DNA from 2 places in the Rhodococcus sp. PD04 genome. Region 2 is predicted to be linked to the other one. Evidence: riboswitches for the same ligand, from Rfam matches in the RefSeq annotation. Region 2 holds a riboswitch; the other holds the start of a gene.
The links. Region 2 has a riboswitch for cobalamin ahead of U9J23_RS26230 (ABC transporter substrate-binding protein). Riboswitches for the same ligand answer to the same signal wherever they lie in the genome.
Positions count from the first base shown of each region.

Region 1: another riboswitch for cobalamin. It lies ahead of cobN (cobaltochelatase subunit CobN); the one in region 2 lies ahead of U9J23_RS26230 (ABC transporter substrate-binding protein).

Region 1 covers NZ_CP142143.1:4,179,567-4,185,240, forward strand. The annotation lists gene cobN (cobaltochelatase subunit CobN) at 1-2,587, opposite strand, end outside; cobalamin riboswitch at 2,641-2,834, opposite strand; gene U9J23_RS19170 (cobalamin biosynthesis protein CobG) at 2,953-3,942, shown strand; gene U9J23_RS19175 (precorrin-8X methylmutase) at 3,939-4,589, shown strand; gene U9J23_RS19180 (precorrin-2 C(20)-methyltransferase) at 4,586-5,674, shown strand, end outside.
Region 2 covers NZ_CP142144.1:427,705-433,378, forward strand. The annotation lists gene U9J23_RS26225 (FecCD family ABC transporter permease) at 1-876, opposite strand, end outside; gene U9J23_RS26230 (ABC transporter substrate-binding protein) at 873-2,069, opposite strand; cobalamin riboswitch at 2,106-2,228, opposite strand; gene U9J23_RS26235 (TniQ family protein) at 2,506-3,270, opposite strand; gene U9J23_RS26240 (ATP-binding protein) at 3,323-4,387, opposite strand; gene U9J23_RS26245 (hypothetical protein) at 4,384-4,779, opposite strand; gene U9J23_RS26250 (helix-turn-helix domain-containing protein) at 4,855-5,674, opposite strand, start outside.

The sequences.
Region 1 (5,674 bases), on a different replicon from region 2:
CGCCGGCCGTGCGCATCGCCGAGGTCCCCCACACCGACAGGCCGACCGACTGCGGGTACTCCCCCGTGTCGGCGAGGTACCGCTCGATCAGGTTGTCCGCCAACGCTACACCCGTGTCGTAGGCGAGGCGGCTCGGGACGGCCTTCGGGTCGACGGTGTAGAAGTTGCGTCCGGTAGGCAGCACGTTGACCAGGCCGCGCAAAGGTGAGCCGGACGGTCCGGCCGGGACGTATCCACCGTCGAGGGCGTGGAGCACCGCGTCGAGTTCGGCCGTCGTGCCCGCGAGGCGGGGAACCACTTCGTCGGCAGCGAAGGCGAGCACCCGCTCGACCTCGGAATCGGGATGGCCGAGCACGGTTTCGACGATGAGTGCGCACGACCCGGCGTTCCAGCCGTCGTCCTCCATGGCCTGCACGAGCGACCGCGCCACGGTTTCGACCCGGTCGACCTCGATCAATGGGGCGTCGGGCTTCAACCCGAGCGCAGTGCGCAAGCCCGGGACGGCATTGCTCTTACCGCCCCACACCTGCGCGGCCCGCAGGATCGACAACACGAGATTCACCCGTGCCTCGCCGGTCGGTGCGGCGCCGAGGATGTGGAGTCCGTCGCGGATCTGTGCGTCCTTGACCTCGCACAACCAGCCGTCGACGTGCAACAGGAAGTCGTCGAACTCGGCGTCGTGCGGGCGGTCGTCGAGCCCGAGATCGTGATCGAGTTTCGCGGCCTGGATGAGCGTCCAGATCTGCGCGCGGATCGCGGGCAGTTTCGCCGGGTCCATCGCGGCGATGTTCGAGTACTCGTCGAGCAGCTGCTCCAGGCGAGCGATGTCGCCGTACGATTCGGCACGCGCCATCGGTGGGATGAGGTGGTCGACGATCGTCGCGTGGGCGCGGCGCTTGGCCTGTGCCCCTTCGCCCGGGTCGTTGACGAGGAACGGGTAGATCAGCGGCAGGTTCCCGATCGTGGCGTCGGTTGCACACGCCGCGGACAGACCCGCGTTCTTGCCCGGCAGCCACTCCATCGATCCGTGCTTGCCCAGGTGCACCACGGCGTCGGCACCGAAACCGTGCTCGACCCACTTGTAGGCGGCGAGATAGTGGTGCGAGGGCGCCATGTCGGGATCGTGGTAGATCGCCACCGGATTCTCGCCGAATCCACGGGGCGGCTGGATCATCAGCACCACGTTGCCGGCCTGCAGGGTCGCCAGCACGATGGCGTCTCCGTCGACGAACAGCCTTCCCGGCGCCGGTCCCCACGCCTCGGCCATGGCATCGGTGAGCTCGGCAGGTAGATCGTCGGTCCACCGAAGGTAGTCGGAGGTGCTCACCCGCACCGAATTTCCGGCGAGCTGTTCGGCGGTGAGCCACTCCTCGTCCTGTCCGCCGGCATCGATCAGGGCGTGGATGAGGGCGTTTCCCGCCTCGGTGTCGTCCTCGACGTCCAGGCCCGGGAAGCCGTCGCCGAGGTCGTATCCGGCATCGCGCAGAGCGCGCAGAAACCGGATCGCCGACACCGGCGTGTCGAGACCGACGGCATTGCCGACGCGGGAGTGCTTGGTGGGGTACGCGGACAGCATGATCGCGATCCGGCGCTGCCCCGGTGGTACGTGCCGAAGCCGCGCGTGCGCGACCGCGATACCGGCCACACGGCGGCATCGTTCCGGGTCGGTGACGTAGCGGGGCAGACCGTCGGCGCCGAGTTCCTTGAACGAGAACGGCACCGTGATGATGCGCCCGTCGAACTCGGGCACTGCGATCTGGGTGGCCGAATCCAACGGTGAGACACCGTCGTCCGATTCCGCCCAATCGTCGCGACTCCACGTCAGGCACAGCGCCTGCAGGATCGGGATATCGAGCGCAGCGAGCGCCCCGACGTCCCACGCCTCGTCCTCGCCTCCCGCGCTCACAGCGGCAGGTCGGGTGCCGCCGGCCGCCAGCACCGTCACGACCAGCGCATCGAGGGTGCCGAGTTCGGCGAGCAAGCCGTCCGGAGCACCGCGCAGTGACGCGCAGTGAATCACGACGCCACGAGCCGTGCCGGTCGCGTCGATCGCGTCGGCGAGATCGTGTGCGAACTGCACGTTTCCGCTGGTGTGGTGCGCTCGGTAGAACAACACGCCGACGCGCGGCGACCGCTCGCCGTCGGGCGGTTCGGGACGGTCGAGCACACCCCATTCGGGCAGCTCGGCGGGTGGTTCGAAACCGTCACCGCCGAGCAGCACGGTGTCGCTCAGAAAAGCATGGAGCTGCCCGAGATTGGCAGGACCGCCGTACGCGAGATAGCGATGCGCCTCGGCCGCAACGCCGATCGGCACCGTCGAATACTCCATGAGCTCGGCGTCCGGCGTCTGCTCACCGCCCAGGACGACGACCGGGACCCCGGCGGCGAGCACGGTGTCGAGCCCCGAGCGCCAGCTGCGGGCGGAACCCAGGATCCGCACGACGACCAGGGCTGATCCGCTGAGCAGGGCAGGTAGTTCGGTGGACACGTCGAGGCGCGATGGGTTGCCGAGCACCCAGTCGGCGCCGCTCGACCGCGCCGACAACAGGTCGGTGTCGGACGTCGACAACAAAGTCAGGCGCGTCACGACGCAACCCGAAAACACAGGCGTACAGCCATGTTCAGTCTCCAAAACCCTCGTGGACCTCACGTGCCGTGGCCGGTCTCCTGGCTGACGGGTCATCGCTGCTCCACCGACCTTCCCGGACCGAGATCCAGTGGCCTCCGCACCGGCGGACCGGTACGGACGAGGGCGAGCAACTATCCGCTCACAGTGGCGAGGGCCGCGCCGGTTTCCCACCGGCTTCCCGAGCACCACGGCAAGCCGAGAGTAGCGCACCCGGCCGGAAAGGTGTGCAACCATGTGCGTCCGTGGATGCTCTGCCACCTCCTCTCCCTCCCGATCGGTGCCCCGGAATTCTTCGCCCGCATGTCGCGGCGGACGGTGCGCTGGTGCGCCTGCGTGTGCCCGGAGGGCAGATACCCGACGGTGCACTCCGAGCGCTGTCGACCGCGTCGATCGCCTACGCCGACGGCGACGTACACCTGACGTCTCGAGGAAATCTGCAGCTCAGAGGTATCGAACTCGACGAGTGCGGGGCCGTCCCCGCGGGGCTGGCCGACGCCGTCGCCGCGGCCGGCCTGCTTCCGTCGGCGAGCCACGAACGGGTGCGGAACATCGTCGCGTCACCGCTGTCGGGGCTCGCGGGTGGACTCGCCGACGTCCGGCCTCTCGTTCGCGAATTCGATGCCGCACTGTGCGCCGATCCCGCCCTCGCAGAGCTGCCGGGCCGGTTCCTGTTCGGCATCGACGACGGTCGCGGCGACATCGCATCGCTGAGGTGCGATCTGACCGCCGTCGCACTCGGCGACGGGACCGCGCGAATCATCGTGGGTGGACTCGACGGGCCGACGGTACCGCTCGCGGAGACGCCGGGGATGCTCCTGCGACTCGCCCGCCGCTTCGTCGGGATCCGCGGGTCGGTCTGGCACGTGCGTCAACTTCCGCGTGCGGGAGCGGAACTCGGCGGTACCGTTCCCGTACCGCGCCCACCGGCCCCCACGATGCCGTACGGCGTGCTCGGTGACGCGGTATCGGTGCTGGTCCCGCTGGGAATTCTCACCCCCGCCACGGTCGCTGTGCTGCCCGATCGCGACGTGGTCGTCACGCCGTGGCGCGGCTTGATATTTCCGTCCGGATCGAATCTCGTTGCGCTGCGCGGAACCGGCCTCGAGACGGCCCCGGATTCGGCGTGGCAGCGGGTGACGGCGTGCACGGGAGCACCCGGGTGTAGCCTCGCCGAAGGTGACACCCGAGCACTGGCTCGCCGGATCGTCGCCGGAAATACCATCGATTCCCGAATTCATGTCGTCGGATGCGAACGCGCCTGCGGCGCACCGCACTCGTCTCACCGTCTCGTTTTCGCCAGGAGCACCCCGTGAGTCTTCGACCTCCCCCGCACCGGTACGACTACGTCACTGACGGCGCCGAGATCTACGTCCGGTCGTTCGCGACGATCCGTGCCGAATCCGATCTGTCGGCAATCCCTGTGAATGCTGAGAAGGTCGCGGTCCGGATGATCCATGCGAGCGGACAGACCGATCTGGCACGGGATCTCGTCATCCACTCCGATCTTGTTCCGGCCGCACGCGAAGCGTTGAACGCTGGTGCGCCGATCCTCACGGACGCGAACATGGTGGCCTCGGGGGTCACCCGCACGCGCCTGCCCGCCGACAACGACGTGATGTGTCTGCTCGCCGACCCACGTGTCCCCGAACTCGCCGAACGTTGGGGCACGACCCGCTCCGCGGCGGCGGTGTCGCTGTGGGCCGACCGCCTCGAGGGGGCTGTCGTTGCGATCGGCAATGCCCCGACCGCCCTGTTCCACCTGCTCGAGATGCTCGACGACGGCGCCCCGCGACCGGCGGCGATCGTCGGTGTTCCCGTCGGCTTCATCGGCGCCGCGGAGTCGAAGGAGGCGCTGCTCGACCATCGGCTGCAGATCCCCCATCTGGTGGTCCGGGGACGCCGCGGCGGGTCGGCGATGGCGTCGTCCGCGATCAATGCACTTGCGCAGGAGAAGGAATGAGCGAGATGGTGTCCGGCAGGTTCTACGGCGTGGGTCTCGGCCCCGGCGATCCCGAACTCATCACACGCAAGGCTGCGCGGCTGATCGCCGAGGCGGACGTCCTCGCGTACTACTCCGGTACGCACGGCCGCTCCATCGCCCGATCGATCGCCGCCGATCTGATCCCTGACGGCGTGATCGAGGAACTGCTGGTGTACCCGGTGACGACGGGCACCACCGATCACCCGGGCGGCTACGACGGTGCGATCGCCGATTTCTACGACGAGTCCGCCGCCCGGTTGGCCGTCCACCTCGACGCGGGACGCACTGTCGTCGTGCTCTGCGAGGGCGACCCTCTGTTCTACGGCTCGTACATGTACCTGCACGACCGCCTCGCTCCGCGATACCCGACGGAAGTGGTGCCAGGGGTGACCTCGGTGTCCGCCGCCTCTGCTGCAGCCGCCGAACCGATGGTGCGGCGCACCGACGTCCTCACCATCCTGCCCGGCACACTGCCCGCCCCGGAGCTCGCACGGCGACTCGCCGACACCGATGGTGCGGCGATCATGAAGCTGGGCAGGACGTTTCCCGCCGTCCGGGAAGCTCTCGCCCAGTCCGGTCGCCTCGACGACGCCGTCTACGTCGAACGCGCGTCGATGGATCGGCAACGCATCCTCCCGGTCGCCGAGGTCGATGCCGACGCGGTGCCGTACTTCTCGGTGATCCTCACCGCTGGTGACCGCTCGCCGAGGAATCGGACGGTCGCCGACCGATCACGGCCGTCCGTCTCGGCCGAGGCGACACACCCGGACGCGAACGAATTGCTCGTCGTCGGGTTGGGCCCGGCGGACGAGAAATGGTTGACCCCCGAGGCCGCCGACGCACTCGCACAGGTCGATCACGTCGTCGGATACGGACCGTATGTCGATCGCGTCCCGGTGCGTCCCGGCCTGCACCGTCATTCCAGCGGCAACACCGTCGAGGTCGACCGTGCGCGATTCGCTCTCGACCTTGCGCTGTCGGGCGAGAAGGTCGCGGTGGTCTCCGGTGGTGACGCCGGGGTGTTCGGGATGGCGTCGGCGGTCTTCGAGGCCGCGCAGGACGGT
Region 2 (5,674 bases):
GATGAGGCCGAGGAAGCCGATGGGGCCACAGAAGGCCGTGGTGGCACCGGCCAGCAGGGCAGCGGAGATCACCGTCGTCAACCGGACGATGCGGATATCGATGCCCATCGAACGGGCGTATCCCTCGCCGAGGAGCAGAGCGTTCAAGGCACGCACCGTCAGCAGGGCAACGGCGATCCCCCCGAGTACGACGGGGACGAGCAGCCTCAGATCCGACCAGGTCGTCGCCGTGAAGCTGCCCAACCCCCATACCAGGAACTGCTGGCTTCGTTGCGGATCCGCATAGACCAGCAGGACGGATACCACCGCGGTGGTCGCCGACCCCAGCATCACACCGATCAGCAGCAACGTCACCGCGGATTTCACCCACCGCGCCAACACCACGATCAGCAGAAGTACCGCGGCTGCGCCGAGCGCCGCGGCGATCACCACCCCGGCACGGCCGAGGCCCGCCAGCCCTGCGGTGAACCCGCCGGCGCCGCCACCCCCGGCGACCACCACGACAGCGACACCGAGACTGGCACCGGAGCTCGCACCGAGAATGAACGGGTCGGCCAGAGCGTTGCGGAACAGCGTCTGCATCTGCAGGCCCGCGATCCCGAGAGCTGCGCCGACCGCAAGGGCGGTGACGGTGCGCGGCAGGCGCAGATCGCGTATCACCATGTCCCAGCGCGTATCTGTCGCGGAGCCGCCGGACAACACCCTCACGGTCTCGGCGAGCGGGACTGTCACCGATCCCAGGGTCACCGACAGTACCGTCGCGACGGCGACTGCGACCGCGAGAGCCACGAACACGACGGTGACGCGGCCTGCCCGAGGTGATGCGTCCAGCCGCCTATCGACCGCGGGCTCGGGTGTCTTCAGCACGGCGGTCATGCCGGCAGTTGCCGATAGAACGTGAACTCGTGGTCGGGCAGGAGATCGGGATGCAGGATCGCGACGAGATCCGCCAGGATCAGGTCGGGACGCAGCACGCCGCGCTCGTAGAAGTCGTTACCGCCGTTCGGTCCGAGTGCCTTGTTCGCGTTCCAGACCCGGCCGGTATCGACCGCGGCGAGCGATCCGTAGCGTTCGTCGTCCGCGAGAGCGTCACCGATGGAGGTCCAACTGTTGACCACCAGCCAGGTCGGAGCGTCGGCGGCCTGCGCGACCACGGCTTCGAAATCGAGGGGAAGCGAACCGGTGGTCGTCACGTCCTGCCACGGCCACTGCGCACCGGCATCGCCGAACAACCGGCCCATGTAACTGCCGCCGGAGGACATGTACCAGGTGCCCTGCGACATCCCGCCGAGCAACACGGGCACGGTCTCGACGTCGGCGGCCTTCGCCGCGACGTCGAGATACCGGTCGCGGATACCGTCGTAGACCTCGGCGGCCCGAGCTTCCGTGCCGGTGAGCGCAGCCACGACCTTGATCCACTCGGCTCGGCCCAACGGGGACGCCTCGAGCCATTCGGCGTTGGCGACCACGCCGATCCCGGCCTCGCGCAGCTGCGTGTAGGCGGGGTCGTCGGTGCCGCCGGTCATCACCACTTCGGGTGCGGCCAGCACGACGGCCTCGGTGTCGATCGAGGCACCTGCTGCGTATTCGGCGATGTCACCGGAGGCGATGCGCTTGATCACGGTGGTGTCGGAGACGTACGAGCCGTTCGAGACGCCGGTGAGCACATCGAGTTCGTCGAGCGCGGTCACCAGTGGCAGGTGGGTGGTCGAGCCGGAGTACAGGCTCGTGATCGGCACCTGGATCTGTTGGGCTTCGGCCAGCTCGCCCGCCAGCTCCGGGGCGGGTGCCCCGCACTTGACCAGCACGTACGACTCAGGTTTTGCGCCCGTGAACGGTTCGTTCACGGTGAGCACCTGGTAACTCTTTTCGTAGGTAATGGAGAAGTTCTCGGCGTCGACGATCTCGGACTTGTCGGGGAAATAGTCGACCGACGGGTCGAAGTCGGTGATACACCCGTCCGAGGCGGCGTTCTCGGTATCGGATCCCGCCGTCGAACATCCTGCGAGCAGAAGGCTCGCGGCGGTCAGCGCGATCAGGAGCTTCGGGAAGGCTGCGCGTACACGCATGGCGATTACGCCCTCTCTCGGGGAAGTCCGCCCCGGGCAAGGAGGTACGGCGACGTGAGTATCTGGCTCCCGGAGATCGTTCTCCGGTCACAGTGGCGGGACCGCGCCGGAATCACACCGGCTTCCTCGGGCGTCGTCGCAATGACGTGCCGAAATTAGCACACCCTGTCAGATGGTCGGTTTTGCCCTTTGTGCACGGTTAGGCACGACGGCGAGACATGAGGTGTCATGCAGGGACAGGGCCAGACCCCGCTTGAAAGTTCGAATGCCTCGGCCCAGCTATCGGTGTGAGGTCGGCAGGAGCCCGATTGCTGTGGGCGCGTGCTCTCGTGTGTTTCGGCCAGACTCCCGTTACTCCGCCCCACGTGTGCGGCAGAACTCCGACAAGCGAGGAGCATCAGGCATGTCGACGGAACGAATCTCGTCCCTCAGAACATCAGACTGCTCCCTTGCTTGAGTGAAGTCCGACTGCTGCGACGAGTCGCTGGCACAGCCGGTCGAGGGCTTCGATGATGGGTATATCGACGGTGCCGTAGTGCAACTGGCGGCTCGGTTGCCGGTCGGCGAGGGCAGCGAACTCGATCAGATTCTGTTGGGCCGTGCACATCTTCTCCGGCGCAGACAGCGCTGGGACATCACGCAGGTCGTACCGGCAGAGCGGCTGCACACGTCCTGGTCGCTGGGCGGGGTCGCGGGGGCGGCGCTGCGGACATCGCCACGGCACCGCGATATTGCCCATCCATGTGGTGCCGGTCCACGGAACTTGCCCGCACCCGGGACACACCGTCCGCAGATACACCTGATGGCGCAGGCAGATCGGCAGCAGCGGATTCGCCCAGCCTGCGTGCCACCACGGATCTGATTCGACCAGACAGCGGGGACAGTACCGCGCCCCCGCGGGATCGGGTCGAATCTGGCAGTGGTGAACCAGGTAGCGGGCCGCGGCGGCATCGATCGGTGTCCCCCACAAAGCGAGCGACAGCTCACCCATGGGGACGCCGAGGTAAGCGGCGATCCGCCGCTGATTCGCGCTCAGGTAGTCGAGAACGCGGTGATAGGCGACCGGACCCTGCACCACCTGCAACTCCCGCAGAATCTGCAGCGGAGAGAGCCGATACCGCGCACCGACGCGCATCAGCCATCCCGGCAGGTACTCACCGCGGTGCAGGTGCACGGTGATCGGCCACCGCTCCACCCACATCGCCACGACTGTCTCTGGACCTCGGGTGGTGTCGGGTCGAGGTGCGCTGGGCTCAGCCCGTGCGGGCAGCGGATTCGCTGGCATTGTCGACGGTCGCGGTGGTGATCAGCTCGGCGGTGACGGTTTCGACGCCGGTGGCGATCGCGAGATACGAGACGCGGTCGAGCAGGTTCGTCAGCGACGCGATCCGCCCTTGGGTGCGGCGGTGCACCAGCCGGGCGTGCTCGCACAGCATCCCGGCGCGGGCGTCGGCGAGGATGAGGTGGTCTTCGGCGGTGCGCAGCAGCGCGAGCCAGCCGCGCATCCCGGTGTCGGTGTCGATGCTGAACGGGGCGACCGGGCAGCGGGTGGCGCGGCGGCTGGTCTGGGCGTAGACGGTGTGCTCACCGAGCAGGCCTTCGTCGAAGAAGCGTTTGGCGGTCAGATTCACCCCGACGTAGACGAAGGTGGCGGCCATGTCGTTGGCCAAACCCTTGAGATGGTTGGACACCTCCAGGCCGTTGCGGTGCCGGAAGTCGACGAAGTGCAGATCGTCGAGCACGATCAACCGGGTGCCGCAGGAAGTGACGCAGTCCACCGCCAAGGCCCCGAGTTTCGAGGTGGAGGCACGGTCCACGGCCGGGTGGCCGTAAAGCCGCAGGATCTGCTGGTTGAGGCCTTTGAGGGTGACCCCGGCGCTGAGCGGGATGAACGCCACCGGCCACCGTTGATGCCCCTCCACGGTGAGGGGTCCTTCGCGGCGGAGAACACGGCGGTGGAAGTCGCGGGCGTAACGGGTGGCGATGGTGGTCTTGCCGAGACCGGGCTCGGCGTCGATGACCACCGAACCACGCAGCTTGTCGCCGTCCCGATACGCCGAGGCCATCACCTGATCGCAGATCCCGTAGGCAGCGGTGAGTTGACTGGTCTTGATCGTCGGCAGGTTCGCGTTCCACACCATCCGGGATTCGTTGTAGTCCTCGCGGTCCTCCTCCGACAGCCGGGACATCGCGGGGCGCGAGAGGATCTCGAACGGCGGGCGGGCCGGGGCGGTGACGAAGGCGTGCCATCCCTGTTTGCGGGAAAGCTGGTAGCGGGCGGTGCCATACGTCGTCAGCCAGGTGGCCCAGGGGTTCATTCGTCGAACACCTCGAAGATCTCCTCGTCGGGATGCTCCGCGTAGTACCGGTCGAACACGTCGATGTCGTCGACCACCTCCAACCGGTGAGATCGACCGGCGGCGAGTCCGTCGAGCAGCTCGGCGACTCCCGGCACGGACGCGGATTCGCGTTCGTCGTCGAAACCGGTCGGCTGTCCCTCGAGGTTCGCGCCTGGGCGGTGTGCGCTCAGGCGGCGGGCCAGGGCGCGGTCGCGGCGGGTCGCGACGTCGTCTCGACTCCACGCGAGCAACAGATCCCGTACCGCGGCGGCGGGATCGAGGTGGCGACGCTCGCGCACGGCGACGCGTTTGGCGTAGTCGGCGGCGTCCTTGCTGAACGGCTGGTTCAGGCAAGCGCCGTGCTCCCACACCAGCTGATGCCAGCGGTGGGTGTCCGGGTCCTGGAACCAGGCGTGCCGGATGTCGTGGTTATCGACGAAGATCGGTCACTTACCGGCGTGGACACCGACGTACGGGGAGCGGGCGGTGCGATACAGGCTGAGCCCGGGGCCGTCGTAACGCAACCCGTCGACCTCGACGCCGTAGTGCTGGATCGTGCGCCACCGCACATCGAGGAACTCGTACGCCAGATCCGGATTCGCCGGCAACAGCAGACCACCGGATTTGGCGACGCCGATCTCGAACATCTCACTCGGCGAGAACCCCACCCGCGGCAGTTCCGGTACGCACAGTCCGTCGTGGCGGGTGTGGTGATAGACCCGGCCCACCCATTCCCGGATGATCTGCTCGAGCTCACTGGCGTAATAGAACGCGGCGTCTTCGACGTCCTTGCCCCGCGAGTAGACGTCCGGGCCCTTGTAGGCGGGCAGGTGCTGCAGCAGTGATTCGCGCAGGGTACGGAAGAAGCGTTCAACGGTGGGTTTGTCGGTGGGCTTGTGCGGGATCGCCGGCTGGACGGTGATGCCCAGTCGGGCGCACACCCCGATCACGTGCGAGGACAGGTACTGCTTGCCGTGATCGACGACGATCGCTTCGGGCAGACATGCCGGTAGATCCCCGATGCGTTGCTGGGAGATCCCGTCCGGGGTTTCGGTGCCGACGAGCAGGTTTCGTGGCACCCCGTGATACGGCCAGACCTGATCCGGATTCGCGTCGGTGTCGCGGGCGGGAGTGATGCACTGGTACAGCACATTCGCCACGTCCTGGGACCGCGTCGACAGCGGTGTCAGGCGCAGGCCGAGGATGCAGCGGGTGTACAGGTCCATCGCCACGGTCAACTCGACCCCGACCCAGCGCATGGTGACC